4 regions of the Echinimonas agarilytica genome follow, and region 3 is predicted to be linked to each of the others. Evidence: predicted binding sites of a transcription regulator. Region 3 holds the regulator's gene; each other region holds the start of a gene.
What was found. The regulator ArgR, encoded in region 3, controls arginine synthesis, uptake and breakdown. The targets are predictions, from matches to a motif close to ANTGAATANNTATTCANT.
Positions count from the first base shown of each region.

Region 1: gltB (glutamate synthase large subunit) is a predicted target of ArgR. The motif match lies at 4,774-4,791, and genes of this name have one in related genera.
Region 2: NAF29_RS01670 (aspartate aminotransferase family protein) is a predicted target of ArgR. The motif match lies at 3,228-3,245, and genes of this name have one in related genera.
Region 4: argC (N-acetyl-gamma-glutamyl-phosphate reductase) is a predicted target of ArgR. The motif match lies at 3,723-3,740, and genes of this name have one in related genera.

Region 1 covers NZ_JAMQGP010000007.1:6,655-15,001, reverse strand. The annotation lists gene gltB (glutamate synthase large subunit) at 1-4,550, opposite strand, end outside; gene bioA (adenosylmethionine--8-amino-7-oxononanoate transaminase) at 4,887-6,182, opposite strand; gene bioB (biotin synthase BioB) at 6,289-7,335, shown strand; gene NAF29_RS13255 (aminotransferase class I/II-fold pyridoxal phosphate-dependent enzyme) at 7,335-8,347, shown strand, end outside.
Region 2 covers NZ_JAMQGP010000001.1:400,329-408,675, forward strand. The annotation lists gene NAF29_RS01655 (glycoside hydrolase family 16 protein) at 1-831, opposite strand, end outside; gene NAF29_RS01660 (anthranilate synthase component II) at 1,469-2,056, shown strand; gene NAF29_RS01665 (hypothetical protein) at 2,124-3,152, shown strand; gene NAF29_RS01670 (aspartate aminotransferase family protein) at 3,362-4,579, shown strand; gene astA (arginine N-succinyltransferase) at 4,602-5,618, shown strand; gene astD (succinylglutamate-semialdehyde dehydrogenase) at 5,638-7,128, shown strand; gene NAF29_RS01685 (DUF1338 domain-containing protein) at 7,153-7,950, shown strand; gene NAF29_RS01690 (hypothetical protein) at 7,983-8,240, opposite strand; gene crp (cAMP-activated global transcriptional regulator CRP) at 8,281-8,347, opposite strand, start outside.
Region 3 covers NZ_JAMQGP010000010.1:47,246-55,592, forward strand. The annotation lists gene NAF29_RS16800 (family 31 carbohydrate-binding protein) at 1-2,166, opposite strand, end outside; gene mdh (malate dehydrogenase) at 2,728-3,660, opposite strand; gene argR (transcriptional regulator ArgR) at 3,903-4,370, shown strand; gene NAF29_RS16815 (ammonium transporter) at 4,768-6,048, opposite strand; gene glnK (P-II family nitrogen regulator) at 6,089-6,427, opposite strand; gene NAF29_RS16825 (YacL family protein) at 6,650-7,003, opposite strand; gene msrP (protein-methionine-sulfoxide reductase catalytic subunit MsrP) at 7,120-8,082, shown strand; gene msrQ (protein-methionine-sulfoxide reductase heme-binding subunit MsrQ) at 8,082-8,347, shown strand, end outside.
Region 4 covers NZ_JAMQGP010000001.1:333,925-342,271, forward strand. The annotation lists gene metF (methylenetetrahydrofolate reductase) at 1-170, shown strand, start outside; gene NAF29_RS01400 (hypothetical protein) at 298-828, shown strand; gene ppc (phosphoenolpyruvate carboxylase) at 825-3,461, opposite strand; gene argC (N-acetyl-gamma-glutamyl-phosphate reductase) at 3,815-4,855, shown strand; gene argB (acetylglutamate kinase) at 4,852-5,622, shown strand; gene NAF29_RS01420 (ornithine carbamoyltransferase) at 5,659-6,570, shown strand; gene NAF29_RS01425 (argininosuccinate synthase) at 6,600-7,814, shown strand; gene argH (argininosuccinate lyase) at 7,817-8,347, shown strand, end outside.

The DNA of each region.
Region 1 (8,347 bases), on a different contig from region 3:
ACATCTTGCTCAGTGTCGTATTGGCCCGTATCGCGAGCTTGTTTCATATAAGCTTGCATTTGCTTGTAATCCACTGGCATCACTTTCACAAATCGAGTGAGAGAAGTCTCCCAGTCTGCTAGTAATTCAGCGGCTACATCTGACCCCGTGTGTTGCTGATGTTTTTCTATCAACGACTTGAGTTCATTGGATTCTTCAGCATCGTCAATGGTTTCGAGCTGAACCATTTCCATATTGCACTTGCTAGCAAAGTCGCCATTCACATCGAGTACATAGGCTACGCCGCCGCTCATGCCCGCTGCAAAGTTGCGACCGGTATTGCCCAAAATGATGGCTTTACCGCCGGTCATGTATTCACAACCGTGGTCGCCTACACCTTCAACAATAGCCGTGACACCTGAGTTACGTACGCAGAAACGCTCTCCCGCAATACCACGAATAAATGCTTCACCCGAAGTACCCCCAAAGAATGCAACGTTACCGATAAGGATGTTTTCACGTGGGTTGAAGGTTGACACCTTGGGTGGGTAAACAACCAGCTCTGCACCTGACAAACCTTTACCGAAGTAATCGTTGGCGTCGCCTTCGAGTTCAAAGCGAATGCCTTTCGCTGCGAATGCGCCGAAGCTTTGGCCCGCGGAACCGTCAAATTTCACACCAATGGTGTTCGCAGGTAAGCCTTCTGCACCGTATTTCTTACTCACTTCGTTCGACAACATGGTGCCAACTGAACGGTCGGTATTGATAATAGGGCTTGTGAGACTAACATTTTCGCCATTGCTTAACGCAGGTTGTGCATCCGCAATTAACGTGCGGTCGACGATGTCGTTGATCAAATGTTTTTGCTCAACACTGCGATACAAAGTTTCGCCTTCAACGGCTTCTTCTTTATGCAGGATTGGTTTTAAATCAACATGTTTGAACTTCCAGTGTTCGCGGTCATCTCGTATGTCTAAACACTGCGATTGACCTACCATTTCGTTAATCGTGCGGAAACCTAATTCAGCCATGAGTTCACGCAAGCCTTGCGTCATCATGGTGAAGAAGTTAACCACGTGTTCAACTTGCCCATTGTAACGGCCGCGCAGCACTCGGTCTTGAGTGGCGATGCCTACAGGGCAAGTGTTGAGGTGACACTTACGCATCATGGTACAACCTTCAACAATCAATGCCGCAGTTGCAATGCCCCATTCTTCAGCGCCAAGTAATGTTGCTATTGCTAAATCGCGAGGGGTTTTCATTTGGCCGTCAGACTGCACGGTGATTCGGCTACGCAATCGGTTGCGAACGAGGGTCTGATGCGTTTCTGCTAGGCCCAATTCCCATGGCAATCCAGCATGCTTTATCGAACTTAATGGTGAGGCACCTGTACCGCCATCGTAACCGGCAATCAGCACTACATCCGCGTAGCCTTTGGTCACACCGGCAGCAATTGTACCAACACCCGCTTCTGATACTAATTTTACGTTGATACGTGCATCGCGGTTGGCATTTTTCAAATCGTAGATCAGCTGTGCTAAATCTTCAATTGAGTAAATGTCATGGTGCGGTGGTGGCGAAATGAGCCCCACGCCCGGAGTGGAGCCACGAGTTCGGCCAATCCATGCATCTACCTTATGCCCTGGAAGTTGTCCGCCTTCGCCAGGTTTTGCGCCTTGAGCCATCTTAATTTGAAGCTCATCAGCATTAGCCAAGTAGTGGCTGGTGACACCAAAACGGCCTGATGCAACCTGCTTGATTCGGCTGATCATGCGATCGCCATTTTCAAGTGGAGTAAAGCGAATTGGATCTTCTCCGCCTTCCCCTGAATTACTCTTACCGCCAATGCGGTTCATTGCCATGGCAAGTGTTGTGTGCGCTTCCCACGAAATAGAGCCAAATGACATTGCACCAGTTGCGAAACGTTTGAAGATTTCTTCGGCCGGTTCTACTTCGTCGATGGAAATAGAAGGGCGGTCAGAATTAAACTTCAATAAGCCACGCAGGGTAAATGCTTCGGTGCTTTGGTTGTCGACTTCTTGGGTGTACTCTTTGAACTGCTCATAGTCGTTCTTGGCAGAAGAATGCTGCAATAAGCGGATGGTAGTGGGGTTAAACAAATGACGTTCGCCATCGTTACGCCAAGCGTACTCACCTCCTGATGCCAGAATGTCGTCCACGTGAATACGGCTTTCGTCTGGGAAACCTTCACGGTGATTTTTTAATGATTCGGTGGCAATTTGGTCTAAACCAATACCTTCAATCCGTGTGACAGTGCCGGTGAAATACTGTTGTACAACTTCAGAGTTAATGCCCAAGGCTTCAAAAATTTGAGCTCCTTGGTAACTTTGCAGTGTTGAAATGCCCATCTTCGAGAAGATTTTCAACAAGCCACTATTGACTGCTTTGATGTAGCGAGTCAGAACCTGAGTGTTGCTCCACTCTGAGTTAATGACGTTGTCATTACGCAGTTCGTTGAGTGTTTCTATCGCCATATAAGGGTTGGCAGCAGAAGCCCCGTAACCAATAAGTGTGGCAAAATGATGCGTCTCGCGGATATCGCCAGACTCAACAATAATGTCGGCCTTGGCGCGTAAACCGTGACGAATCAGATAATGATGTACTGCTGCAGTGGCAAGCAATGAAGGAATTGCGGCGTGGTCAGTGTCGACATTGCGATCGCTCAAAATGAGGATTGAGTAGCCGTCATTAACCGCATCTTTTGCGTAACGACATAAGCGATCAATTGCACCTTCCAATTCACCTTTTTTACCGGTCGCGCGGAACAGTGTGTTTAAGGTTTTAGACTGAAAGTGGTCATGATCGATGTGTTTCAACTTCATCAGCTGTTCGTTGCTGAGGACGGGCTGCTTAATCTCGACTTTGTGACAATGTGCTGCAGTTTCAGTGAGCAAGTTTTGATTTGCGCCCACGTAAGTGCGTAATGACATCACCATTTCTTCACGAATTGGGTCAATGGGTGGATTCGTGACCTGGGCAAACAACTGCTTAAAGTAGTTTGATAAATGCTGTGGTTTGTCCGATAGCACAGCCAATGGGTTGTCAGCGCCCATTGCACCTAGAGGTTCTTTCGCTGTACCAACCATTTGGGCCAACACGAGGTTAAGATCTTCATGTGTAAAGCCAAACGCTTTTTGATGCATACGCAACGATTTAGGTGCGGGTTGCTGCTGAACTTCGCTCGGTGTAGGTAAGTCATCTAAAACAATTTTGTTTTTGCTTAACCATTCACCATAAGGCTTAGTTGCACAGACTTCAGCTTTCACTTCGTCATCGCTGATAATGCGACCTTGGTTTAAGTCGGCAATGAAAATTTTACCGGGCTGCAAACGGCCTTTTTCAACCACTGAAGCGGGGTCGATGCACAAAGTTCCAGTTTCTGAACCCATGACGACCATGTCATCTTTTGTCACGAGGTAGCGAGAAGGGCGTAAGCCGTTGCGGTCCAGTGTTGCGCCAATCACTTGGCCATCCGTGAATGAAATAGACGCTGGGCCATCCCATGGTTCCATGATGCACGCGTAATATTCATAAAAAGCGCGCTTCACCTTGTCCATGTCTTCTTGTGATTGCCAAGCTTCTGGTACCAGCATCATCATCACTTGTGACAATGGACGGCCGCTTAGCACTAACAATTCTACAACCATATCGAGGTTTGCAGAGTCTGAGTTATCGCGGTTACACACTGGGTACAACATGGTCAGTTCTTCTTTCGAGAAGTTCACTGACTCAAACAAGGCTTCGCGCGCCGCCATCCAATTGACGTTACCTTTTACCGTATTGATCTCGCCATTGTGCGACAAAAAGCGGAATGGTTGGGCTCTACGCCATGCAGGGAATGTGTTAGTTGAGAAGCGGCTGTGGAACATGGCTAACGCAGAGTCCACGCGCTCATCTTGTAGTTCTAAGTAGTATTCACGCACTTGAGCAGTGGTGAATTGCCCTTTATACACGATCGTGCGGTTGGACATAGACGCAATGTAGAACTCGTCTTTTTGGTTGCTAATTGTTGAGTTTATTAAATGCGCCGTGTACTTACGCAGCACTAACAATTTACGTTGAAATTCAGTTTGATCGAGCGATTTTGGCTTAGCGATAAACACTTGCTCGATGGTGGGTTCGCTTTCGCGCGATGCGAGGCCGAGCCCAGAATTATCGCCCGGAACATGACGGTAGCCTAATAGCTTCAAGCCAAGACGTTTAATGTTGTCGTTCAGAACATTGCGACACTGAGTGGCGACTTTCTCGTCTTGTGGCAGAAAGATCATGCCAACGCCGTAATGTCCGACTGTGGGCAAGGTGAAGCCTAACGCTTGCACTTCTTCTGCGAGGTAACTGTGAGGGATTTGAATGAGAATGCCTGCGCCATCACCGCTTTTAACATCGTAGCCTGTACCACCACGGTGTTCCATGCAGGTTAGCATGGTTAGTGCATTTTCAATGATATCGTGGGACTTTTGGCCCTTAAGGTTAGCGACAAAACCGATGCCACATGCATCATGTTCAAAGTCTGAGCGGTATAAGCCCTGAGATGAAGTATTGTGGGTCATATTGTTTCCCGTCTTTGGGTCAATGGAATCTAAGTTCCAGTAAATATTTTCTTAAACGCACGCTTAATGAGCACTGTCAGGCCCTACCGGAGGGTGAGTCTGCTAACGCTATAGGCGAACGCGTCTGCTGAATTTAGAAATTATTATTATAATTTGGGTGTCGTAGAACCGACTGCATTATCCAGATTTTCAACGTTTTTAACCCGAAGTAGATCATAAAACGAATGAATAATTATGCATATTAAGTGATTTTTTTTGAAGGGCAATAGCCATGTTGCATGAGAGTTGTGAAATCAGCATCAATAAAATCGACAAAACCTTAGCAATAGCAGGGAGTTAGACCTCGCTTTGTTCGCATTCAAGCAAGCCTTTGTAAATTGCAGATGTTAAAGTGGTCAGCTCAGTATTGGTCATTCTGTAGCCAGGCATTACGTATGCGAGCTTACCGAATGGACGTATCCAAGCCCCATGAGCAATCACCGCAGCTTGAAGTGACAGCACATCGATGGGTGAATGTGTTTCAACTACGCCAATAGCGCCGAGCACACGCACATCTCTGACCGAATTGAGTGTGGCACATTGAGCAAGTTGCGTTGATAGTTGCTTGTTAATGCGTTCAACTTCGAATTTCCAATCATATGCCATTAGTAGTTCGATACTGGCGTTGGCCACTGCACATGCGAGCGGATTGCCCATAAAAGTGGGGCCATGCATAAATACGCCCGCCGCCGATTGGCAGACGGTCTCGGCCACATCATTCGTGCACAAGGTTGCAGCTAGTGACAGGGTTCCGCCGGTGAGAGCTTTACCCAAACACATAATATCGGGTGTGATGGCTGCATGTTCCACCGCAAACATTTTACCTGTACGGCCAAATCCTGTAGCAATCTCATCGGCAATTAAAAGTACTCCGTATTCATCACACAAGCGACGAATCTCTGACAAATAATGCGGGGCGTAAAACCGCATGCCGCCAGCGCCTTGAACTACCGGCTCAATGATAAAAGCAGCTAAAGATTGATGATGAAGTGCAAAAGCTTCTTCGGCTTCAGCAACCCATTGATGATCAATTGGGCTATCAAAACCGGCAGGCGGCGCAGGTAAAAATAAAGCTTGGGCCAATACTTCTGAGAACAGACTGTGCATGCCATTGACCGGATCGCACACCGACATGGCGGCAAATGTGTCACCATGGTATCCGTTTCGAACCGTCATGAATTTTGTTTTGCAGGGTTGTCGTGCGCCTTGCCAATATTGCAGCGCCATTTTCATAGCGACCTCAACTGATACAGATCCCGAATCTGATAGAAAAACGCGTTGCAGCGAGTGTGGGGTTATATCCACTAATTTTTTACACAGAGAAACTGCGGGCTGATGCGTCACACCACCAAACATGAAATGGCTCATTTGACCTATCTGAGATTGGATAGCCGTATTAATCTCAGGTACTTGATAGCCGTGTATAGCGCTCCACCAAGAGGCCATGCCGTCTACCACAGTGCAACCGGTGTCAAAAGTCACGCTATGCCCACTGGCATGCGACACCGCATAATTGGCACTGGTCGGATTGGCACGGGTGTAAGGATGCCAAATATGGCGTTGGTCGAAGTCAGTATCGATAGATTTGGTCATAATGTAATCAGTAGTCAACGTATGGTAAAAAAATGCCGTTGACTGAACGGCGGCAATCGCTAGACTAGCCATCATAAATGCGGAATGCAACCCAAGGATAAACACCATGACTGAATCGGTTCGGCATGATTGGACGCTTGCCCAAGTCAATGCGTTATTTGCACTACCTTTCAATGACTTATTATTTCAAGCGCAAACGGTACACCGTGCTCACTTTAATCCAAATGAAGTTCAAATTAGCACTTTGCTTTCCATTAAAACGGGAGCTTGCCCTGAAGACTGTAGCTACTGTCCACAAAGCGCTCGCTATAGCACAGACTTAGAAGCCGAAAAGTTAATGGAAGTTGAAGCGGTGCTTGAAAAAGCCCGAGCTGCCAAGGCAATTGGCAGTACACGTTTCTGTATGGGAGCGGCATGGCGCAATCCAAAAGATCGCGACATGCCTTATATTTTGAAAATGGTCGAAGGCGTGCGTGAAATGGGCATGGAAACGTGCATGACACTGGGCATGCTGAGCAAAGATCAAGCTCAAGTTCTTGCATCTGCCGGGCTTGACTATTACAACCATAACCTTGATACATCGCCAGAGTTTTACGGTGAAATTATCACCACGCGCACCTATCAAGATCGCATGGACACCCTAAGTAACGTACGTGACGCTGGCATGAATGTGTGTTCTGGCGGAATTGTGGGGTTGGGTGAGTCAGACAACGATCGCAGTGGCTTGCTGATGTCTTTGGCCAATCTTGATGAGCACCCAGACAGTGTGCCAATTAACATGTTGGTTAAAGTTGAAGGGACCCCATTGGCGGAGCAAGAAGATCTCGACCCGTTTGATTTTGTTCGCACTATTGCTGTCGCACGAATCATGATGCCCAAGGCACATGTCCGCTTGAGCGCTGGACGCGAACAAATGAATGAGCAGATGCAGTCGATGTGTTTTTTCGCCGGGGCGAACAGTATTTTCTACGGTGAGAAATTATTGACCACTGGCAACCCTGATGCAGAAAAAGACCAAGCATTATTTCAACGTTTAGGCATTCAGCCAGAAGCAGCCAAGGGTTACAGTGATGAAGTTGAGGAATATGTGATTGAAGAAGCGCTGAAGAACAAACAGCAAGAAGGGAAGTTCTACGACGCCGCAGTGAACTAATGAGTGCTTTCCACCGCCGCATAAGGTGGGCCAATGACACGAAGCGCCAGTCCAATAATTGGCGCGACATTCACGCCAATGATCGAGGGCAGGGGCGCTGGTTGGTCCGTGGTCAGCAACGTTGGTTAAATTTTGCCAGTAATGACTATCTTGGTTTAGCCGCGCACCCTTCGGTGATTTCAGCGTTTAGCGGCGCCGTTGAAAAGTATGGCGCAGGCAGTGGTGGCTCAACCTTGATCACTGGCCATCATACATTACACGCCAATCTGCAGTCGCAACTCGCTGAAATGACACACTGCGAAGACGTATTGTTGTTTGGATCGGGCTTTAGCGCGAACCAAGGTGTGCTGACAAGCTTAATGCAACAGGACGACTTGATCGTCCAAGATAAGCTCAATCATGCGTCTTTGATTGATGGCGGACTAAGCAGCGCTGCACACAATGTTCGTTTTCAGCACAATCAAATCGACAGTGCGAGACGTCAGTTGGCCAGAGCCGCGAACACTAAATTATTAGTAACAGAATCGGTGTTCAGCATGGACGGCGATCAAGCACCGCTAGCCGAATTAGCCCACCTATGCGCTGAACAAAAGGCGCTATTTATGGTAGATGATGCCCATGGGCTTGGTGTTATAGGCGAGCAGGGGGCGGGCGCTTCATCCATAATTGCCCCTCATAAAATCGACGTGTACATGGCAACCTTTGGCAAAGCAGTCGGTGTGGGGGGGGCTATGGTCGGATGCGATCGAGACGTTGCTGATTATCTGCGGCAATTTTGTCGCCATTACATATACACAACGGCAATGCCGCCAGCGCAAGCTGCAGCTATTTCAGCTGCATTGACATGCATGGCCACAGAACCAGAGCATTGGCAAAACTTGCACCACAACATTCAGTTGTTTAAGTCGTTGGCAGTTGACAGCGGAATTGATTTGTTGCCATCGGATAGCGCGATACAACCCGTGCTTATTGGCGCAAGTGAAAAGGTCATTCGCATTTCAGAGCAATTAAG
Region 2 (8,347 bases), on a different contig from region 3:
GCTGTTCCACTGCGTTTCAAGTTCCCCGGTCACCCCATCAAAATATTCTGCGAACCAGCCGCGATGTTTGAGCGTAAAGGGGTCACCATCGGCATTGTATGCCACGTCAGACTGTCGTTGAGTGGCATATAAATAATCGTCGACGTACCAACGAATTTCACCTTGCTGCCATTCCACTGCGTATGTATGGAAGTCGTCAGCTGGATTAACGCCATCAGGCAATGCGTAGGCGCGTCCAGAATTTGAATTATTAGGTGATTCCTTGCCGTAGTGTAAGGTGCCGTGAACAAATGCTTCGGCGACTCCGTCATCATCTTCTACTTTGAGATTCACTGCTTCAACAATGTCGATTTCGCCAGATTTGGGCCAACCACCATACACTTCGTCGGTTGGAAGCATCCAAAAAGCTGGCCAGCTACCTTGGCCACTTGGAAGCTTAGCGCGCATTTCAAAGCGGCCATAAGTCCAGTCGCCCTTGTATTTGGTTCTCAATCTTGCCGAGGTGTACGGCAAAGTAGCCCCTTCTTCGGCTTTATGGGCCACAATGTGCAGCATTCCGTCGCTGATAAAAGAGTTTTCTGGGGAATCTGTATAGCACTGCTTCTCGTTGTTGCCGCCGCCGCTACAGTTGACTTCGTGTTCCCACTTCCTTGAGTCGATCGCTGTTCCTTCAAACTCATCGTTCCAAATCATTTGCCAACTGACAGGCGGAGCCGATGTGTCAACAGATTCAAAGTTTGAGTCGGTATTGGCACCGTTACAACCGGCAACTGCGGCAATAAGCGATGTCATGATCACCGTTTTGAGGTGCTTAGCGCTACATGTGTTCATTCATGTCTCCAGTAATACCTTAAGTTCTTATGACGAACCTGACAGCAGATTTGAATGAGTCATTTATTTGCTATCAGTTTGTAGCGAAACGGTAACTCAATTGTTTGGGTGTAATTTGATAAATCCGTTGAAATGGACTGGTCACTAGATGAAGTGGTACTGGCTCCGTTGAACTCATGAATTAGTGTGATCTAGATAACGCTATGTCTATATGTAGCAAGGCTTGCGTAGCGTATCAGCTAAATGTTTTGTTCGCTCATCGAAACAAATCGGAGGGTGATAAATAGAGAGTTTTTACGACATGTTGGATGAATTTTAAGCAGGATAAGTTCGAGCCAAACCGCCTAAATTTTTTGAGCAGTATTCGCTGTGAGTTTTTAATGGTCAGGCCTTTTAACGGGCAGTAAATATCCAGTATCGCCAGCCCAAGAACTGGCTTTGCACCAAATATCCCTCCTTGCTAGATCATTTCTGATGTGGCGCACTGGTGTGAACGAACTTTAAGTTCTGATGTATATAACCGATAATGCGCGCGCAGTTGATTGCTCGTAACTATGTGAGTTGCGATACTCTAAATAGCGGGCAGCAGAGATATACCGATAGGGCCTGTATTCATTTAAAAGGTTTAGCTTATTCAATGCTTCTGATGATCGATAACTATGACTCGTTTACCTACAACCTTGTGCAGTATTTTCAGCAGTTGGGTGAAGAAGTTGTGGTGCGTCGCAATGATGAGGTGTCGATTGCCGAGGTCGAACATCTAAATCCCGATTACCTAGTCATCTCTCCAGGCCCGTGTTCGCCCGACGAAGCGGGAGAGTCGCTGGCGTTGGTGCGTCATTTTGCCGGTCAATTACCGATTTTAGGCGTGTGCTTGGGGCATCAGACCATCGGCCAAGTTTTCGGTGCCAAGGTGGTTCGAGCGCATCGCGTGATGCATGGCAAAACTTCGCTGATTGATCATCAAGCGAGCGGCTTGTTTGCTGAATTAGCCAATCCACTGCAAGTGACGCGGTATCATTCATTATTGCTTGCGCCAGATTCCTTGCCTGATTGCTTCAAGGTGACTGCAACTTGCGTTCAGCCCGAAACGGGTGAACAAGAAATCATGGCCATAGAGCACCTTGAATTGCCCTTGTGGGGTGTGCAATTTCATCCAGAATCCATTCTAACTGAGAGCGGCCATGCGTTATTAAACAATTTTTTAACGCAAAAACTTGGCTGAGTCTTCATTTCGAGCGATAGTACAGACATAGATGTAATGTTGCCGTTGATTCAAACAGTTGAGACCTATGAACGCCTTTGCGCAAAGTGACACAAGCCACACTGACTACCAGGGATTATTCTTTGATTATCTGGTGCGTCAGCAATTCACGTGGTTTGGTCATCAACAACAGCAAGTCACAGCTGGCGCGATTGAAACCAAACTTTCCGAGCGGCTTGAATTGGCGATGCAACAATCGTCGCAAAACCCTGCCAGACTTCTATTTGTAAGGCTCACATTAGGCGAACAACTGCCTGGTATGCTGGATTTGGTGATGGATCAATCTGACACCGACGATTCCATGCGACGTGCGGTAAATAGCGAGTCGTGGCTTTCCAAAGAGCTATTGCAGTGGGTGAATGCGCCAAGGTTTCGGCAAATCACAGGTTCACACAACGATTTTGTCACCTCTCTGGATGAAGCGTTGGCGGAATTTAACGGTAAAATGTTGGCTCGGCAGCTGATTGAATTTGCCATGGTGCAAGCGGCTGCACGCGAGGCACGGTTTTGCAAGTTACTCAATCGGCGGATTTTAGAATGGTCGCAAGAGCTGGCACAATGTGCCGCTGCATTAGCGCATGAACGTGGTTTATGCGCTGCAACGGTGAGCATGGCGTCCCTTGTGCAGGGCCTTGCGCCTCTTGCCATTAGCCAGAATTTTGTACATTTGTTTGATGGTCAGATCAAACTCGCGTTGGAAAAAGCGCGTGACTCTGGGCAGAAGCAAGCGTACGACCAACTGAATAGTATTAAGCCTCCTGTTCGTGTGTTACTGGCACACTTAACGCGAAGCACAGGCTTGCAGCATGCATTGCTGGCTGAGCTTGGGGCAACGGGTAAATTGTTGGCGTCACTGACCCGTGAAGTGGATGCCGATTTGCCCGTTGAACAACTGTCGGAATTAGCACAAGTCATTCGTCAAGCGCGGGGCTACAGCCAATATCGCTGGTTGAATGACGCGTGCGTTCTCACACCACACCAAAGTCATATGTTGTTATCCGAGCTTGCCCTGAGTGAGCACGATTTAACAACTCTCTCCCGATTACGACGACGATAAACGTTTCTGTTTTTTTGGAAATGAAAGTCGAACTATGCACTTTTTGTGCATGAAATAGTCACAATATATTCACATTTTGAATAAAAATTCTATTTTTATTCAAAAGTGTACTTTGATAGAAACCTTAAAGATAATGAATCGCACTGTTAGCCAGAGCAGAATAACTGCCAAATACTGCTGACTCCAGTGCCCGAGTAGAGGAAATAATAATGACCGATCAGCACCCTGTATCACGTGAGACATTTGATGAAGTCATGGCGCCCAACTATGCGCCAGCAGCCATGATCCCAGTTCGAGGTGAAGGCTCTCGCGTGTGGGACCAAGATGGACGTGAGTACATTGATTTAGCCGGTGGCATTGCGGTGAACTGTTTAGGGCATTGTCATCCTGTACTGACTGAAGCGTTGCAGCAGCAGGGTAATCAACTCTGGCATTTAAGCAATGTGTACACCAACGAGCCTGCTTTAAAATTGGCGCAGCAATTGGTGGATGCAACATTTGCTGAAAAAGTATTCTTTGCAAATTCAGGGGCCGAGGCTAACGAGGCCGCTTTGAAGCTCGCGCGTCGTTTTGCGCTTGAGAATTTTGGTGAAGACAAAGACCAAATCATCTCATTTAAAGATGGCTTCCACGGACGCACCTTCTTTACTGTGACCGTTGGCGGACAAACTGCATATTCGGATGGTTTCGGCCCTAAACCGGGAGCCATTGAGCATGGCGTGTTTAATGATTTGTCGTCATTGCAAGCGCTGATCTCAGACAGAACATGTGCAGTGATGGTTGAGCCACTGCAAGGCGAAGGCGGTGTGATTCCTGCAACCGCTGAATTTATTAATGGCGTCAGAGCGCTGTGTAACAAGCATAATGCGCTGTTGATTTTTGATGAAGTGCAAACGGGCGTGGGTCGCACCGGTGACTTGTATGCCTACATGGGCACAGATGTTGTTCCCGATATTTTAACCACGGCGAAATCGCTCGGCGGTGGATTCCCAATTGCAGCTATGCTCACAACAACCAAGATTGCTAGCAGCTTAAAAGTGGGCACCCACGGCAGCACTTATGGTGGTAATCCGCTTGCGTGTGCCGTTGCTTCTGCAGTACTGAGCGAAGTGAATAATGAAACGACCCTCAGTGGTGTTGCTCAACGCGAGCAATGGTTCCGTGACGCACTTGAAGCGATTAATCAAAAGCATCATGTTTTTGCTGAAGTCCGTGGCCAAGGTTTGTTGTTGGGCGCGGTATTGAGTGAACAATATCAAGGTCGAGCGCGTGATTTTTTAGTCGCAGCGGTCGCTGAGGGCGTGATGATGTTGGTTGCTGGCGCGAATGTTATTCGTTTTGCACCTGCACTGAATATTGAAAAAGCCGATATTGATGAAGCTTTTGCTCGAATCGAACGTGCCGTTGCCGCTGTTGTGAACGGCTAACCAATGCGAATTGAGGTAAAGCATGATTGTTATTCGGCCGATTGAAAACGCTGATTTCGAGGCTTTAAAAGAAATAGCGGTTCAATCCGGTGTTGGCTTTACCTCGCTGCCTGTCAACGATGATTTGTTGATGCAAAAGATTGCATTGTCTGAAGCGTCTTTTGCGTCAAGCGTGTCTGCGCCTGCTGGCGAAAGCTATCTATTTGTTGCTGAAGACACAGTCACAGGAGAAGTTGTGGGCACAGCAGGCATAGAGGCTGCTGTTGGCCTTAAAGATGCCTTTTACCACTATCGACTGGGCAGTGTGGTGCATTCTTCTCCAGAATTAGGTGTACATAAAACCGTGGGTACGTTGAGTTTGTGTAATGACTACACGGGCGCTGCCGAGCTGTGTACCTTATTTTTGAAACCGACTCATCGTGAAGGCTTGAACGGCCGACTGCTATCAAAAAGCCGTTTTCTGTTCATTGCCTCAAACCTAGAGCGCTTTGGTCAAACCATTATTGCTGAAATGCGTGGCGTGTCTGACGCTACGGGCGTCTCACCATTTTGGGTGTGGCTGCAAGATCACTTTTTCGATTTAGATTTTCCAACGGCAGATTACCTCACCGGCATTGGCAAAAAGCAATTCATCGCTGAGCTCATGCCGAAATACCCTATTTACGTGAATTTACTCAGTGAACCCGCGCAGCAAGTCATCGGTCAAGTTCACAAAGACACGGCTCCGGCTTTAGCGTTGCTTGAGCAAGAAGGGTTTGTGTATAACCAATACGTCGATATTTTTGATGCTGGCCCTACGGTTGAGTGTCAAACCTCCAAGATTGAAAGTGTTCAAAATAGCATTGTTTGTCAGGTGGTTTGCGGCCAAGTTCCATCGCAAGCGGCTCAGTTTTTAGTGGCACCGATAAACGCGAAAGACTTCCGTGCTGGTTGCTTGCGCGGTGGGCTCCATGATGATGAGCTGATTATTTCTGCTGACGATGCCCAACAGTTGCGACTAAACCCCGGTGACAGCATTCGCTGCATCGCCCTACCTTGAGTGACAGCGGAGAAGAATCATGTCTAATCTATCAGTGTCGTCGTTGACCGGTCAGCATCATATTGCAGAAGTATGGCTCAGCGGAGCGGGGGCTGCCTTTGAGTCCATTAGCCCGTCAACTGAGGGTACGGTTTGGCAAGGCCAAGCGGCTTCTTCAACGCAAGTAAAAGCGGCAATCACTGCAGCACGGCAGGCCAGTGTGATCTGGGGCATGACAACGTTAGAACATCGTCTAACAATCATCGACCGCTTTTCTGAAGTGCTCAGTGCGCACAAAGATGAGCTGGGACAGTTGATAGCGCTTGAAACGGGCAAACCGATGTGGGAGTCGGCCACAGAGGCGGCTGCAATGGTTGGAAAAGTGGCTATCTCTAAACAAGCCTATACTGAACGTACGGGCGAGAAACAGTCAGAAATGCCCGTTGGCACTGCGCATGTGCGTCACAAACCGCATGGCGTTGTGGCGGTTTTTGGCCCGTATAACTTCCCGGGACATTTGCCCAATGGTCATATCGTGCCAGCACTTATCGCTGGCAATACCATTGTGTACAAACCCAGTGAGCAAACACCGGCTGTTGCCGAGTTTTATGTGCGCTTATGGCAACTTGCTGGTTTACCTGCTGGCGTGCTGAATTTGGTTCAGGGCCTTATTGAAACGGGTCAAGCGTTGGCACAAAACAATGATATTGATGGTTTGTTTTTTACCGGTAGCTCCAGCACCGGGCATTTATTGCACCAGGCCTTCGCGCGCCAACCCAACAAAATACTGGCGTTGGAAATGGGCGGCAATAACCCACTCATTGTGGGTGAAGTGTCAGATATAGACGCAGTTGTGCATGACATTGTTCAGTCGGCGTTTATTTCTGCTGGACAGCGTTGTACTTGTGCTCGCCGACTATTTTTGCCGGCAACGGCGCATGGCGATCAAGTTCTTGAACGATTGCTTGAGGTGACGAAAAACATCGTGGTTGGGCCGCATGATGCACAGCCGCAACCGTTCATGGGAAGCCTTATTTCAAAGGCTGCAGCGGATGCCATTTTGACGGCCCAAACCCAACTGGAAAAACTCGGTGGAAAAATACTGCTAGCTTCAACGCGATTAGAGCAAGGCGATGCATTTTTATCGCCGGGGGTTATCGATGTGTCGAACATAAGCGAATGCCCAGACGAAGAGTATTTCGGGCCTTTGTTACAAGTGTCGCGTTATCAACATCTGAGTGATGCCGTGGATGCAGCAAATGCCACTCGGTTTGGCTTGTCCGCGGGATTGCTATCTGACTCCAAACATCAATACGAATTTTTCTTTAGCCATATTCGAGCCGGTATTGTGAATTGGAATCGGCCCATTACTGGCGCGAGTTCGGCCGCTCCTTTTGGTGGTGTAGGTGCCAGCGGGAATCACCGCGCCAGCGCATATTATGCAGCAGATTATTGTGCATACCCGGTAGCATCTGTGGAAGCCGAACGGGTCGCGATGCCTGCATCGTTGAGTCCAGGTCTTACATTTTAGTGGTTGAAAATAGGAGTCATTGATATGTCGATGCCCGCCACACTGATTTTTGACAACCTTTGGCGTCAGTTTTTACAAGTGACGCCATCGGCTGAGCGCATTCACGAGTTATTAGCTGCCAATAGTACGATTGTGAATGACCATATTGCACTGCGTACGTTTAATCACCCAAAAGTAAATATTGATGTCATTGCCCGGCCCTTTTTAAAGGTTGGGTACACCTCTTGCGGTCATTACGAATTTAAAACGAAGAAGTTGGTCGCACAGCATTTTGAACATCCTGATCCTTTGTTGCCCAAGGTGTTTATTAGCGAATTGCTGCTGGAGCAATGCTCGCTATCGTTACAGCACATTGCGAATGGTTTGATTGAGCAAGTAGCGGCTGATACACCGCTTCGGGATGACTTTGTATTTTCGGGTACACCATGGAAAGTTGACCAAGCGGGTTATTATGCCTTGCTGGAAGAAAGTGAATATGCCGGTTGGTTGGCTGCTTGGGGCTATCGGGCCAATCATTTTACGGTCAGTGTGAACCATCTGGATAACTTTGAGCGCCTCGAGGATGTGAACCGTGCGCTCATGGCTCAAGGGTTTGTATTGAATCTTGGTGGCGGACGTATCAAAGGTACGCCTGAGGAGTTATTGGAGCAGTCCAGCACCATGGCTGATACGGCCTTTTGCGAATTTTCAGATGGCGTGCTTGAAATTCCAAGCTGTTTTTACGAGTTTGCAAGGCGCTATGCCGATCAACAGGGTGAGATATATACAGGGTTTATTGCTGCTTCAGCCGATAAAATCTTCGAATCAACCCACAAAAACTAGCTCAATAAGAGCCAAGGTATGATGTGCCGAGGCTATTTCTTTTTAGGCCAATATTTGCGCACAAATTCGCGGATAGGCTTATCCAGCACATAAAACGTGATGTAATAACCGATATAGCCAACCGCGACTGCTTTTGGGCCGAGCCAAATACTTGCTGGGTAGGCCAGAGCAAAGCCTGCGACTAAAGAGAGCGGGAAGTGAATTGCAAATGAGCGAAATGGTAGCCCTTGCTGCATGGTTGCAGAGGCTATCATGGGGCAAAGTAATAGAAGCGTGAAGGCAAATTCCATTGTGAAAGAAGGCGCTAATCATTAGCGCCTTCACCTGTGTTTAGCGAGTGCCAAACACGACAATTGTTTTACCGTGTGCATGGATGAGGTTTTGTTCTTCCAGCATT
Region 3 (8,347 bases):
ATAGTTCCAGCTTGCAGTCCATCCCTTATCTACGTGGTACACGCGCATGGTTGAATCATCAACATAAGCGATTCCAAATTGTTCTGCTGGCTGCACTGGAGTTTCAGGCTCTGTTGGCTCAACCGGAACTTCAGGTTCAAAGGGTTCTTCTGGCTCAACCGGAACTTCAGGTTCAGAGGGTTCTTCTGGCTCAACCGGAACTTCAGGTTGCGTCGGTGCTCCGGAAGAAGCCTCAAAAGTCACAGAGTCACCCACAATGAATTGGCTTACCGCGTCATCTTGAACTTTAAATTCAATTTGATAAGTCGTACCGATCACCGCAGACACTTCACGGTAGAACACCCCTTCTGATCGAGTAGCTGCGCGGCAATCGCCATTCACACACATGTAGTTCCAGCTCGCAGTCCAACCGTTGTCTACGTGATATACACGCATGGTTGTATCATCAACATAGGCGAACCCAAAGTTTGCTGCAGGAGTCACTGGAGTTTCAGGAGCCGCCGGTTCAGTTGGTTGCTCTGGTTCTATCGGTTCTTCCGGTTCCGTTGGAACCTCTGGTGCTGTAGAACCCAATGACGTGAAATCAACACGGTCGAGGTTCAACGCAGCATCACCTGAATCGAATCCGACCTTTACCGTTGCACCTGCGGGAACTTCAATAGACGTAGTTAACGGACGATACGTTCCCGCCCAGGAACCTGTGCCACTGTATGCAACGTTATTATCTGTGCCATTGACGTAAATAGAGATCGTGCCAGAGTTCATTGATGCAAAATACAGCGTCAATTCATCAGCCGCAGGGGCGTTTTCAAACGCCACTCCAGAGTTGGGCGTATAAATATACGCAACGCCTTGCCCACCTTGAGCTGCAGCATCATCAAATACTTGGGCATCACCCGACAACACTCCATTCTCTGCTTGCAGTGTCGTGGTGGTCGGCTCTGAAGGTTCAACAGGGGCGACTGGCACGGTAGGATCCGCTGGGTCGATTGGCACCGACTCTGAACCCGCCAACAGGAACCCGTTTTCCTCACTTACAAACTCAGTAAAATAATCCTTAATATCAGTGCTTTGCTGAATTCGCGAGTCCGTATATTTAAAGAAATTTGCACCGGCTTGATCAGCAGCACTCTCCCACTGAGGCTGCGACGTCCAATCGGCATTAATGTAATGCCACGCTTTGGTTGAGGGGCGCACAATTTCTGCATTCTTTTGCGTAAACCAGTCTAAATTGTTCACAATAGTGACTGGGTTTGCCGTACCTTGTGCAACTCCCTGGCTACTGTTAAATGGAATACCGAAATCGTATTGTGTCCCTAAATCGCCGTGAGGTGTCACTTCCGCGACAAACAGGGGGAGCCCTTCAATTTCTGCAATTTCTGCTTCTTCGTTAATGTCACTGGCAAATTGAGACACTCCCACCCAGTCAACATATTGCTTACCAGGCCAATAGCCCTGCTCTTGATTACCAAGGGCTTGGTTGGTGACACGTCCCGTACCGTGAAACGCATCTGACTGCCAAACATGCGCAACGTTAGATACGCCTTGCTCGTCTAGGAAGGTTTTAACGTATTTATAAATACTGCGGAATGCGTCAGCGCTTAAACCATGCGCATCGCCATTGAACTCATAACATGTTCTTAAAAAGAAACTTGTGTTTTGATGCTCTTTGAAGAAATCTGAAAGTTCTATTAGCAGGTCATCGTGCGTGCCGTTTTGAGCAAGCCCTTGGGCTTGACCATTGCCCGGACAAAACATGCCCAGCGCCACAACTTCAGGTTGGTATGTTTCAATCGCCCACTGAGCATTTTGAATTCCAGAGCCCCATTGGTTGCGACGCTCAGAATCACTACAACCGTCTGCGGTGTATGAGTTGTAGTTATCAATATTCTTCAACCCATCCAAACCTTTAAAGCAATAATTGGTTGTGGTCTCGGTGGCTCCTCGAGTCAGCGTTGTATACATGGTTAACCCATGTGGACGTGGCAGACTCGCATCCGCCATGTAGTCTTGAATTGACACTTGATCTTGGCCTAACAAGAACATCCGCTGGCCATCAGCGGGAATAGTCGGCTTACCCGCTGCTGCGGCGTAAGTTGCGCCCACGCAACCTGAGACAGCAATAGCAAGTCCTAACCCTTTATGGGAACGCTTCAATTTGGTCATTTTTAACCCCTCTAGCTCTTTGGTCTTTCCTGTCGCTATCGCAACGAGAAAGGCGTGTTATCTGTCGCATGAATTTGAAATCACAAACGACTAGATTGCGGTGAGCGTCCGTTTGAAATATCTCTGTATTTTTTGGCTCTATTGGCCAGAGATTTTTAAGTTATTCCTTTTGCAATTCACAAGTAATCACACCTTCACCAGCAAGGTTACAAATCATTAACAAATGAGAAATTAAAAACTACAACTAAAAAACAATGCGTGATCTAAGTCTGAACTTATCGTCCAAACAGTGATCAAAAACACAATAATGTTATCGATAACAGTTCAGTTAGCAACGAATTAATGCACCCTTAAACTGCAATAAATAATATTAACGACCTGCATAATGCATAAAAATGTTTTCGGTAACACAGAGTGAAAGAATCATTCAGGAAGGATCAACTATCGGATGAATTGACGTTGGGACGGGTTTAAGGCAGCGCGATTAAAAACGAAAAAACGAGCCATTGAGGCTCGTTTTCATTCGGTCAATCTATCTGCAATTGCAGAATTCGATGAGGCTTAACTTTTGACGAATTCAACGCCTTTGGCGATATCACCTTTGAGAGTATCGAGCATGCCTTCAAGTGCATCTTTTTCAAATGCGCTAATTTGCCCGTAACCGAGAACTTCTTCAACACCATTTGTGCCTAAGCGCAAAGGTTGAGCAAAAAATTCTGCATGGTCACTACCGCCATCGACGTAAGCACACTCAACAACATTCTCGCCATTCATGGCTTTGACCAAAGACAAACAGAAACGTGCTGCTGCTTGGCCCATAGAAAGAGTTGCAGAGCCGCCGCCAGCTTTAGCTTCAACGACTTCTGTACCTGCATTCTGGATGCGAACAGTCATCGCTTCAATTTCTTCAGCTGTGAAATCTAAGCCTAATTGGCTAATGAGCGGAAGAATAGTGACACCACTGTGACCACCGATCACATTGATGTTTACGTCAGCAGGGTTCAAACCTTTCGCTTCAGCAATGAAAGTTTCTGCACGAATGACATCAAGCGTTGTCACACCGAACAGTTTGCTCTTGTTGTAACAACCTTTTGCTTTGAACACTTCTGCAGCAATAGCGACTGTAGTGTTCACAGGGTTTGTGATGATACATACCGCTGCCGTAGGACATACGTCAGCAATTTGCTCTGCCAAGTGCTTCACAACACCCGCATTGACGTTGAACAAATCGGCACGGTCCATGCCCGGCTTACGCGGAACGCCCGCAGGAATCAAAACAATATCAGCACCTTCGAGTGCTTTATGTAAGTCGTCCTTGCCAAAACCATCAATTGCTACTGCCGTAGGGATGTGGCTTAAATCTTTTGCAACACCCGGAGTGACTGGGGCAATGTCATACAAAGCCAATTCAGAACCTGCTGGAAGTTGAGTTTTCAAAAGCAAAGACAACGCTTGCCCAATACCACCAGCGGCACCAAGAACAGCAACTTTCATAGTTATTCTCCTATTGAATAATTTTTATGTAGGGTAATTATATTATTAGTTCACTATCACAAGACTGAACCCGATTGAAGCTCATGATCTTGTGCTAAATCAAACCGCGAACACCGGACGATTTCCATTGTCCAATATCGTAAAGCAAAAAGTACGCGTTTAGTTCTCAATGCGCAGCAACCAAGTTTGCCGATTTATGCAAATTTATGCAAAATGAATGCATAACAAATTAAGGACTCGTTATGCAGACCAACCAGCAAGATACCTTAGTCAAAGCATTTCACAACCTGCTCAAGCAGGAGCGATTTGGTTCTCAAGGAGAAATAGTCAACGCACTCAAACAGCAAGGCTATATCAATGTAAACCAATCCAAGGTTTCTCGGATGCTCAGCAAGTTTGGAGCAGTACGAACACGTAATGCTAAACAGGAGATGGTTTATTGTTTACCCGCGGAATTAGGCGTACCTACGACTTCTAGTCCCCTTAAAAATCTTGTTATCGACATTGATCACAATGATTTAATGATTGTTATTCGAACAAGCCCAGGCGCAGCTCAGCTTATTGCCCGTTTGCTCGACTCTGTAGGCAAAGCCGAAGGCATCTTAGGAACAATCGCGGGCGATGATACCATTTTCATCACGCCAACCAAAGCTGTGAATATTGATCACACACTTCGCGCAGTACGGAATCTATTTGGCTACAACGACTGATCGTTTTTAACATGGATAATGGGCCATTTTTCGTTGCTTCGCTAAGATAAAATGGCCTAACGTCCAACTCTCAATGGGCTTTATGGCTAAGCTGCATCGACTCAAGCAAGTCACCTCCTTTAATCACACCGTCAGTCGCCTATTCAGCCCTACAGCGTTGTCTCTGCCAAATATTCAGCTCGTCTCTAGATGGCGACAAATGAATCACTATTCAGTATCTACTGTCGCATAGATCACGTCACAACGGGGTAAGACATACCTAATATTCACGCGCCTGCATTGAGTCAAAAATGAGATCATGATCTTGTCGCCAATACGCGGGATATCAACAAACAAATTCAAGGCATAAAAAAACCGGAGCATCCGCTCCGGTTTATTCAGATAAGTTGGTTCTAGCTTACTTGCTGCTAGATACGAACTCTGGGTATGCTTCCATACCGCAATCTGTAACGTCAGTACCAGCGTACTCTTCCTCTTCAGAGACACGGATACCCATGACTGCTTTGAGAATTCCCCAAACGATTAAGCTTGTTACGAATACCCATACGAAGATAGTTAATGCACCAACCAGTTGGCCCATGAACGTTGCGTCAGAATCAGACAGAAGTACCGCGAATATACCCCACAGACCAACTACACCGTGGACAGAGATAGCACCCACTGGATCATCAATTTTAACTTTATCCAAAGCCAAGATTGAGAACACTACAATCACACCACCAGCAGCACCAATCAATGTTGCTAATAGTGGAGTTGGGTCAGCAGGCTCTGCTGTAATTGCTACCAAACCAGCCAATGCGCCGTTGAGGATCATCGTCAAATCAGCTTTCTTGAATAAGATTTTAGCAACGATGAGTGCAGCAATCGCACCACCAGCAGCCGCAGCATTTGTGTTCAAGAATACGTTAGCAACTTCGTTTGCTACCGCAATACCACCCAATTTAAGAGTAGAACCGCCGTTGAAACCGAACCAACCCATCCATAGGATGAAGGTACCTAACGCTGCCAATGGCAAGTTCGCACCAGGAATCGCTTTCACTTCACCGTTAGGACCGTACTTACCTTTACGAGCACCCAACAACAATACGCCAGCAAGAGCAGCCGCTGCACCAGCCATGTGAACAATACCTGAACCGGCATAGTCACTGTAGCTCAATTCATACAGACCAAATACGCTGTCGCCGTTCCAAGTCCAAGAACCTTCCATTGGATAGATGAAACCAGTCAGTACCACTGCGAATGCTAAGAAAGCGAATAATTTCATACGCTCAGCAACCGCACCCGATACGATAGACATTGCTGTTGCAACGAATACAACTTGGAAGAAGAAGTCTGATGCACCAGCGTATTCGCCCATGTCACCAAAACCAGACTCTTTAGATGCGTCAAGAACCGATGCAATCGCTGCGTCGTCCATGCCAGCAACAGTTGTGATACCTGATAAGAAGTATCCACCGTCATACATAATTTCGTAACCACATACTAAGTACATGGTACAAGCGATAGCAAACAAGGCTACGTTTTTAGTTAGAATTTCAGTTGTGTTCTTAGCGCGAACCAAGCCAGCTTCCAGCATTGCGAAACCAGCGGCCATCCACATAACTAATGCGCCACAGACTAAGAAGTAAAAAGTGTCGATTGCGTATTGCAATTCGAAGATGTAATTAAGATTGTCCATTATTTTCTCCCGGATGTGTCAGACAGTGAAAACCAAACTCTTATAGAGCTTCGTCGTCAGCTTCGCCTGTACGGATCCGTACAGCTTGTTCCAAGTCATAAACGAAAATTTTGCCATCACCGATTTTGCCGGTGTATGCCGCTTTGCTGATTGCTTCTACTAAGCGCTCAACGCTTTCGTTATTCGTTGCGATTTCTAATTTTACTTTTGGCAAGAAATCGACTTGGTACTCTGCGCCGCGATATAGCTCTGTATGGCCTTTTTGGCGTCCGAAGCCTTTAACTTCAGTTACAGTCAGACCTTCAATTCCGACTTCTGAGATGGCTTCTCTGACATCATCCAGCTTGAATGGCTTGATGATTGCTGTCACAAGTTTCATCGTGTACTCCCTAGAAAAGTTTTATAATCGAAGGATTATTAACAAACATCATGCCAAGGAGAATTTAAACAATAAAAATCAATAGGATAGATTCAAATAGAAAGGTTTTATTAATAATTTGTAACAGTGATGCACAAATTTGATCAGCTCCAATGGATCAAAGTAGTGCAAGTTACAAGTTGCATCACATAAAAGTTACATGCAGCACCATTGCAGTGCAGCTTAAGGAAATAGGTGTTCTACCCATGCCTCGAGTAACTGTAAGAAATCTTCTATACCGGCATCCGCTTCGAGCGCCTCACCGTCAAGTTTTAAGCCATTCCCATCATCTTCGTAATCTTCAAATAAGCTGTGATGTTTCACAGAAATAGAATCATTATCTTTCGTTAATCGCCATTCATCACCATCTTCAAACCATTCATCTGGCCCTGACTTTAGGCGTTCAATTAAAGACTCTATATACGTCACTTCCGCTTCAAGTTCGTAACTTAACCATGCACCAAAGGCTTCATGAGGATGAGTCACTCTTGCTAGAGTTCTCAATTCACTGGGGTCGAAGAAAAATTCAAAGTCCATGGTGTTCACATCGGTTTAGTTCACATAATTATAATAATAGCGCATCCTGAAACGAGATTTTTTCGTTTAACACACGGTCTAATGCTTTGTGGGTATAAAAAGATGGAGTGTATGGAATGAAACGTGTTCGATTTAATCATTACTCGTTACCTGAGCATCAGGTAACATCAGAATCTTTGTACCTAAACCGGCGCCAACTCATTACCAGCGCCAGTGTCTTAACTGCTGCGGCAATGCTCCCAAATAGTGGCCATGCAGCCACTCAAAGTCGACTTAAGTTTATTAAAGACGACTCAGCTCTGGCCGTGACACCAGAAGCCAAAGCGACCACGTACAATAATTTTTATGAATTTGGCACGGGCAAAGACGACCCCGCGGATAATGCCCAAGATTTCAAAACTACACCTTGGTCAATCAAGGTTTCTGGCCATGCGGAAAACACAGGCACGTTCCATTTGGAAGATATTCTGAAGTGGAACCCGCTTGAAGAGCGCGTGTACCGCCTGCGCTGTGTAGAGGCTTGGTCTATGGTAATTCCTTGGATAGGGTTTCCATTGGCTGAAATGATCAAACGCTTCTCCCCCACCAGTGACGCTAAATATGTGGCATTTCAAACGCTCCATGATCCAAAGCAGATGCCGGGACAACGGAATCGTTTAATGGGAGGCGGCATCAATTATCCTTATGTGGAAGGTTTAACTATTGAAGAAGCCATGAACCCACTCACATTAATTGCGGTAGGAATGTATGGAAAGACTATCCCACCTCAGAATGGTGCGCCTGTTCGACTCGTTTTGCCGTGGAAATATGGCTTCAAAAGTATCAAGTCGATCGTGTCAATTCGTTTCACAAGCGAGCAACCAGAAACGACATGGAATCAATTAGCCCCTAGCGAATACGGCTTTTATGCCAACGTAAATCCGGAGGTGGCTCACCCTCGATGGAGTCAAGCCAGCGAGCGCATTATTGGTACCGGAGGCATTTTTGGTCAGAAGCGTCGCGATACCGAAATTTACAACGGATATGCCGACCAAGTTGCACATATGTACACCCAACTCGGCAAGAAGCAGTTTTATTAATGGCCCTGATTCGTAGCAAAAATCACCTTCTAGTCATTAAGTTGCTATTGCATGTGACCTGTTTAACACCAGCCGTGTGGATGTTTTGGCTTGGCGCAACCGATATGCTCGGAGCCGATCCAGTCAAAGCACTCATTCATTTTTATGGTATTGGGTCGATTCATTGTTTGTTTGCAACTTTAGCCGTTTCTCCCGCTATTCGTTGGACGAAAACCCCAGCGTTGTTGCAGGTACGACGCATGCTTGGCTTATATGCGGCGTTTTA
Region 4 (8,347 bases), on a different contig from region 3:
ATGACGGCCTTGATGAAGACCAAGGCACCCGTAATTTGCTAGCTGCGTCTATCGCCATTGATATGGTTAAAGTATTGAACAAAGAAGGCGTGAAAGATTTTCATTTCTACACCTTAAATCGTGCTGATTTGTCGTATGCAATTTGTCATACACTGGGTGTGCGTGGGTAAAACGTCTGCATAATAGTGAATTCTGAAAAAGCCGCGTAGATTTACGCGGCTTTTTCTTTGGCTTGCAGGTTGAAGGCATGACCTTCATGATGAGCATGGAGCCTATTGCAATAGGAATAGAGTACATATGGAATCAGGATGGAGCGGCAATACCGACTTAATATGGGGCAGCTATTTCTTGGCTCTCTGTGGTTTTTTAGTGGTCATGAATTGGCGTGTTCCTGTTTTGCGCAATCTTGCTTTGGTCAATGTGGCGGTTGAATTTACCAGCTGGCAATTGATCTCGGCGCTTGAAGCGCTTCCCATTCAGTCGAGCATGTATTACTGGTTCTTATTAGCATGTGCGGTGAACTTGATTAAAGCGCTCATCATCCTAGTATTTATCAGTTTTGATATTGAATATCTGCGTAAAACGACCATTCGTCTACTGGTTATTTTCGTCGCTCTGGCGTTGATTTATGTGGTGAGATTTATTGATCAGTTTGTGGTTGGTGCGGGTCTTGAAGATAGCCGTGTTCAAGCGGGCTATTCAATTGTTATTCCTGCATTGCAAGGTCTTGCACTCATTACATTGGTCGCACCGGCGATCAACCGCTTTGTGGTGTTGGTGAGAACGAAGAGGTCGCGCCATGCAGCGCAACCCCTGATTCGACGTTAACCGGTATTTCGCATTCCTGCGGCAATACCTGCCATGGTCACCATCAGTGCCAATTCTAGGTCAGAATTGTCAGTCTGTTCACTGGCGCGGATCCGTTTCAACAATTCCGCTTGTAGGCGATGTAAAGGTTCCATGTAAGGAGCGCGCAGCATAATTGACTCACGGCTCCATTGCTCCTTGTCCATCAAGCTATCATCGTGCGTCAACGCCAATACGGTATCGATATCGGATGATAATTGCTCGCGTAGTTGTTGCCCCAAAGGACGAAGCTCGTCTGGAACCAATACTTCGTCGTAGTATTCGGACAGGCTTTGATCGGCCTTGAGGAATACCATTTCGAGCATCAGCATACGGGTGTTGAAGAATGGCCAGTCGGTGAACATTTCATCCATGATTGCACCACGGTCGTTCTCCATAGCCACTTTCAGCGCTTGGCCTGCACCTAGCCATGCGGGCAATACCAAGCGGTTTTGCGACCAAGCGAAAATCCACGGAATTGCGCGCAGGCTTTCAACTCCTCCCCCCACTTTCCGTTTCGCTGGGCGACTGCCCAACGGCAACTTACCAAGCTCTTGCTCAGGCGTTGCAGCACGGAAGTAAGGCACGAAGTCAGGGTTGCCGCGCACAACATCGCGGTAGGCCTTACACGACTCTTCAGCCAGTTCTGCCATCACATCACGCCAGCTATCTTTGGGCGTTGGCGGTGGTAGCAACATGCCTTCAAGCACGGCGCTTGAATAGATAGCTAAGCTGCGCACTGCCAACTCGGGTAAACCAAACTTAAAGCGAATCATTTCGCCTTGTTCTGTCACTCGCAACCCGCCTTTCAGTGATCCTGGAGGTTGCGACAAAATTGCGGTGTGAGCTGGTCCGCCCCCGCGACCGATTGTGCCACCACGTCCGTGGAACAAGGTGAGACGAACATCTTCTTTGTCGGCAAGTTCCACTAAACTTTCTTGAGCTGAGTATTGAGCCCAGGCGGCTGCCATTACGCCTGCATCTTTGGCGGAATCTGAATACCCGATCATCACTTCTTGTTTGCCATTGATGAAACCACGATACCAGTCAATTGAGAATAAACGGGTCATGCAATCCAGAGCACCGCTTAAGTCATCGAGTGTTTCAAACAATGGGGCAACAGGCATCGCCCACTTTACGCCAGCTTCGCGCAGCAATAATCGAACGGCCAATACGTCTGATGGATTACTTGCCATGGAAATGATGTAGGTGCCAAGCGTGTCCGGATCGGTTTCGGCAATCACTGCACAGGTGTCGAGCACTTCTTGCACTTCTGCGCTGGGTTGCCAATCGCGAGGAATAAGCGGTCGTTTACTTGTGAGTTCAGTTAAGAGGAAGGACTGTTTGTCTTCTTCGCTCCACTGCATGTAGTCACCTAAACCTAAATGGCGTGTGACTTCCCCGAACACTTCAGCATGACGTTCACCATCTTGGCGGATGTCGAGGCTCAACAAATGAATGCCAAAACAGTGAATTCGGCGAATAGTGCGTAACAACAAGTCGTTTGCGATTGACGCCATACCGCAATCAATCAATGACTCAAAGCAGGTTTGTAAGGGGGTGAGCAAATCTGCTTTGGTATTGATGAGGCCTGGTTGTTCAAGCGCGGCTAAGTTGCCTGATAAAGCACGGAACAATGCGTTGCGAGTGGCTTTCATCCGATCGCGTAATGATTTTAAAATCTCACGATAGGGTTCTTGGCATTCTCCGACCAAAGCACGAACGTGGCTATTGCACTCGTTCATCGACAGCTCTGCGGCCAATGAATTGAGATCAGACACATATAAATCGGCGGCTTTCCAGCGGCCGAGCATCAATACTTCACGCGTAATTTTGGCAGTGACGAACGGGTTGCCGTCACGGTCGCCGCCCATCCAAGATGCAAACTTAACTGGTCTGGCATCAACAGGAAGTGAAATACCTAATTGTTCGCGGAGTAAACCGTCGAGTTGTTCAAGATAATCGGGGATGGCTTCCCACAACGACGTTTCGACGACCGCAAAGCCTGATTTGGCTTCATCAACCGGAGTTGGTCGCTGGGTGCGAATCTCGTTGGTATGCCAAGCTTGGCTAATCAGTGACGACAAGCGCTTGTGCGTGCTGGCTTTTTGACTGTTGGATAAATGAGGGTGTTCCAGCTCTTCCAAGCAATCGGCCACTTCAATGTATTTATGAATGAGCGTACGGCGGCTCACTTCAGTTGGATGTGCTGTAAGCACTAATTCAACGGACATATCATTGATAGCGTCTGCAATCGTTTCTGGATTGACATCCTGCTCTCGCAATCGGGCAATTAAATCTTCAAACGGATGAGGTTTGTCGATGTCTTGATGGCCTGAGCGCGAAATAGTGTGATATTGCTCTGCGATATTGGCAAACGTTAAAAAGTGATTGAAAGATCGGGCTACGCCCATCAATTCATCATCAGAAAGATCGCGAAGTGTGGCTTCTAAATCTTGATGCGCTTCTTTATCGCCGGCTCGTGTCGCCTTAGAAAGAGTGCGAATATGTTCAACTTTGTTGAACAATTCCTCGCCAAGGTCTTGGCGAATGACCGTTCCCAATTGGCTGCCGAGCTTACGGACGTTAGCGCGCAGCGTTTCATACTGTTCCATGAATATCAGTACCTTTATATGAGCTAGCAAATTTATGGCCGGATACTATGTCCGGAACTATTCGTCTGTGTTGCTGACAAAGATCAATGCATAAGCAGCGAATGAGTTAGAGTTGTAGCAACTCTCGCCATTTGATTGTATCAATATATCCAGTTGGCTCAATCAGATTATCAATTGTCATTGTAATCAAGCTGAATTCACCCGCTGGTAAGTAAACTTTACATCTTGTTTATTGGAATTTTCAAATATTAATGCATATTTGTTGCATAACCATGCATCAAAAGATAATGTGTAACCCTTATTTTTAAAGTGGCATTTTTGTCGCTTTTTACGGCCCTATTTTCGGAATTATTATGACTCAAAACATTCGTTGTGCAGTGATCGGAGCAAGCGGTTACACCGGCGTTGAATTGGCTGCTCTCATCGCACGTCATCCTCAAATGTCGCTTGGCGGCGTATATGTGTCAGAAGCAAGTCTTGATGCGAATAAACCTTTGAGTCAGTTGCACGGTCGTTTTTTAGGGTTACTTGATACGCCTCTGACGCCATTGTCGGAAGAAGCGTTTGCAGCCATTGGTACATCGCATGATGTTGTGTTCTTGGCGACAGAACACCAAGTTTCAACACAGCTTGCACCAAAACTGTTGGCACAGGGTTTAGTCGTGATGGATCTGTCTGGCGGTTTTCGTTTTGCGGATGCTGACATTTACCCACAATATTACGGCTTTGATCATGCTGAGCCTGAATTGTTGAAAAAAGCAGTGTATGGATTAGCTGAATGGAATGCCGAGTCGATTAAAACCGCCAATTTAGTTGCCGTCCCCGGTTGTTATCCAACTGCCACATTAAGTGCATTGAAGCCACTCAAAGAAGCTGGGTTGTTAGATACTCAGCAATATCCTGTGGTCAATGCGGTCTCTGGGGTGACGGGTGCAGGTCGCAAAGCGAGTATGGTGAATAGCTTCTGTGAAGTGAGCCTTCACCCTTATGGTATTTTAGGCCACCGCCATCAGCCAGAAATTGGCACGCACTTGGGGCAAGACGTAATTTTTACGCCACACTTGGGCAACTTCCCTCGCGGTATCGTATCGACGGTGACGGTCAAGCTCGCCAGTGACGTCACTCAAGCACAAGTGACCGAGGCTTACCAAAACGCTTATGCCGGCAGCAAATGCGTTCGTTTATACGATGAAATGGCAGGACAATCTCCAAGCATTAAGAACGTCGTGGGTACGAGCCATTGCGACTTGGGTTGGAAAGTCGACGAAACCAGCGGTCACGCAGTACTTGTTGCTGCCATAGATAACTTGCTTAAAGGAGCCGCGGGTCAAGCGATTCAATGCGCCAATTTAAGATTCGGTCTGATTGATTTCCCACTGGAGGCGGCATCATGAGTTTGGTTGTTATCAAACTTGGTGGCGCAGTAATGGAGCAGGCAGAGCCTGCTCTAAACCTTTTTAGAGCCGTTGCGCAAATGCAAGAGAAAGGCTTTAAGGTGGTGCTGGTTCATGGGGGGGGAATTTTTGTTGAGCAACAGATGCAAGCGCAAAACGTCGTGAGCGACAAGCTCAATGGTTTACGTGTGACCCCTGATGAGCATATGCCGATTGTAGTCGGAGCATTGGCCGGTTATGCCAATAAGTTGTTGGTGTCTTATGCCAAGCAAAGCGGCGTGAATGCGGCGGGCATCAGTCTGGCCGATGGTGGTTTAACAACGGCAACAGAAGTGTCTTCTGAACTTGGTGCTGTGGGTATATGTAAAGCCAACTCTGCCGCATTGGTGATGGCTCTGACTGATGCTAACATTGTGCCGGTTGTTTCCTCTATCGCGATGTCAGAAACGGGTCGTTTATTAAATGTAAACGCGGATGATGCCGCAACAGTCATAGCGCAGTTGCTCCAAGCTGATTTGGTGCTACTATCCGATGTCGATGGCGTGTTAGACGGAAACCGTCAGCTCATTCCTGAGTTGGATGAGAAAAAAATCGAGCAATTAGTCGTCGACGGTGTGATCACCGACGGCATGATCCCTAAAACACGTGCAGCGTTGGCAACAGCTCGTTCGTTGCAACGTCCTATCGCAGTTGCAAACTGGCGTTATCCTGAGCGTTTGGCCGATTTATTGGCAGGCGCACCAGTGGGAACACGCATTTTGCCTTAGGCCCTGCAGATAAGGGCAAAATATTCGAGACAGCTTATGAATTTTGAACACTTGTTGAGCGTGAAAGATTTGGAGAAATCCACCCTCAAAGCGCTAATCGCTCAAGCGATTGATTTGAAGAAAAACCCTCAGAAATACCAGCAAGCATTGGCTGGTAAAAGCATCGCGATGATTTTTGAAAAACCATCGCTGCGTACCCGAGTTAGCTTTGATGTGGGTATTCAAAAAATGGGTGGTCATGCTGTTTATCTCGATCAGCAAAATGGTGCTTTCGGTAAACGTGAAAGCGTTAAAGACTTTGCACAAAATCTATCATGCTGGGTCGACGGTATTGTAGCCCGCGTATTTAGCCAACAATCTCTGATTGAACTTGCGGAATACGGCTCTGTACCTGTGGTGAATGCACTGTCAGACTTGTATCATCCATGCCAAGCATTGGCTGATTTTCAAGCTTTGACCGAGCAGTTTGGTGACGTGCAAGGCCGCACTTTAGCTTACGTTGGTGATGGCAATAATGTGACTCACTCGTTGATGCTCACAGCTGCTATTCTCGGCGTAAACATGGTGATTGTGACACCGCCAGGTCACGGTGTTGATGGCCAAGTGGTCGTTGATAGTCAGAAGCTATGTGAAAAATCTGGCGCAACACTCACCATCAGTAATGACGTTTCTGCGCTAAAAGGTGTAGATGCGATCTATGCTGATACATGGATTTCAATGGGCGATGAAACCCCATTTGAACGTATTGCAGAAAAATTCATGCCTTATCAAGTGAATCGCCAAATGATGACAGATAGTGGCGCGCAATATTTTATGCATTGCCAACCGGCGCATCGCGAAGAAGAAGTGACCGCAGATGTATTGGATGGTGATCAATCAATTATTTTACAACAAGCTGAAAACCGCATGCATGCTCAAAATGCCGTGTTGTTAGCTTTGTTGAAGTAAAAAACAGTTTGTAGTGGAGCCCGATTAAAATGACAAAACAAATTAAAAAAGTAGTACTTGCTTACTCCGGTGGATTGGACACATCAGCGATTGTTCCATGGTTGAAAGAAACCTATCCAGGCTGTGAAGTTGTGGCTTTCTGTGCAGATGTAGGGCAAGGCGAAGAAGAGCTTAAAGGTGTTGAGGAAAAAGCCCTCGCATCAGGTGCGACTGAATGTCATGTGGTTGACTTAAAAGAAGAGTTTGCTGCTGATTACATCTACCCAACACTCAAAACTGGCGCAATTTACGAAGGCACTTACTTGTTAGGTACTTCTATGGCACGTCCTGTGATTGCAAAAGCACACGTTGAAGTAGCCCGTAAAGTAGGCGCTGATGCGGTATGTCACGGCTGCACCGGTAAAGGAAACGACCAAATTCGTTTTGAAGGTTGTTTTGCTGCACTTGCACCTGACTTAACTGTGATTGCACCGTGGCGTGAGTGGGAAATGGAATCTCGCGAAGATTTATTAGCCTACTTGGCTGAGCGCGACATTCCTTGTAGCGCGAGCTTAACCAAAATTTATAGTCGTGATGCAAATGCATGGCACATTTCAACAGAAGGCGGCGAGTTGGAAGAAACTTGGAACCAACCTTCTGATCAAGTCTGGACTTGGACTAAGTCTCCAGAAGACGCGCCAAATGAAGCTGAGCTAGTGACTTTAACCGTCAAAAACGGCGAAGTGACTGAGCTCAATGGTCAAGCTCTCAGCCCATATCAAATGATTATTAAGCTCAATGAAATTGCGGGTGAGCATGGTGTGGGTCGTATCGACATCGTTGAAAACCGTTTAGTGGGTATGAAGTCACGCGGCTGTTATGAAACACCGGGCGGAACAGTCATTGTTGCTGCTCTAGAAGCCATTCGTGAATTGGTACTCGACAAGCGTTCTCGTGAGTGGTTGCACACCGTAGGTGAGCAATTTGCACACCTGGTATACGACGGACGCTGGTTCACGCCGCTGAAAGACTCTTTGTTGGGCGCGGCTGAAGGCTTTACTGCTGAGATGAACGGTGATGTTGTTCTGAAACTTTACAAAGGTTCTGTCACTGCGACTCAAAAGCGTTCGCCAAACAGCCTTTATTCAGAAGAGTTTGCAACCTTTGGTGCTGATGACGTCTACGACCAAAAACACGCTGAAGGCTTTATTCGTCTTTACACCTTATCAAGCCGTATTCAAGCGCTTAAAGCGCAGGAGAAGTAATCATGGCTTTGTGGGGGGGACGTTTTTCGCAAGCGAGCGATGCAAGGTTTAAAGCTTTCAATGATTCTTTGCCGTTTGATTACCGTTTGGCAGAACAAGATATTGTAGGGTCCGTCGCGTGGTCGATGGCGCTGCATCGTACCGGTGTTCTGACACAAGTAGAACAGCAACAACTTCAAGCAGCATTGGAAGAATTGCTGGTTGAAGTACAACAAGATCCAGACCAAATTCTACAATCGGATGCGGAAGATATTCACTCTTGGGTGGAAGGTAAACTGATTGGAAAAGTGGGTGATTTAGGTAAAAAATTGCACACTGGCCGGAGCCGTAACGACCAAGTCGCCACTGACCTGAAATTGTGGTGTAAAGAGCAAGGCGAAGAAATCTACGCAGCGCTGGTTAAGTTGCAAGAAGCATTAGTGACACTGGCAGGCCGCGAGCAAAGTACCGTTTTGCCGGGCTACACGCATTTACAGCGCGCTCAGCCTCTGACATTTGGTCATTGGTGTTTGGCCTATGTCGAGATGTTTGAT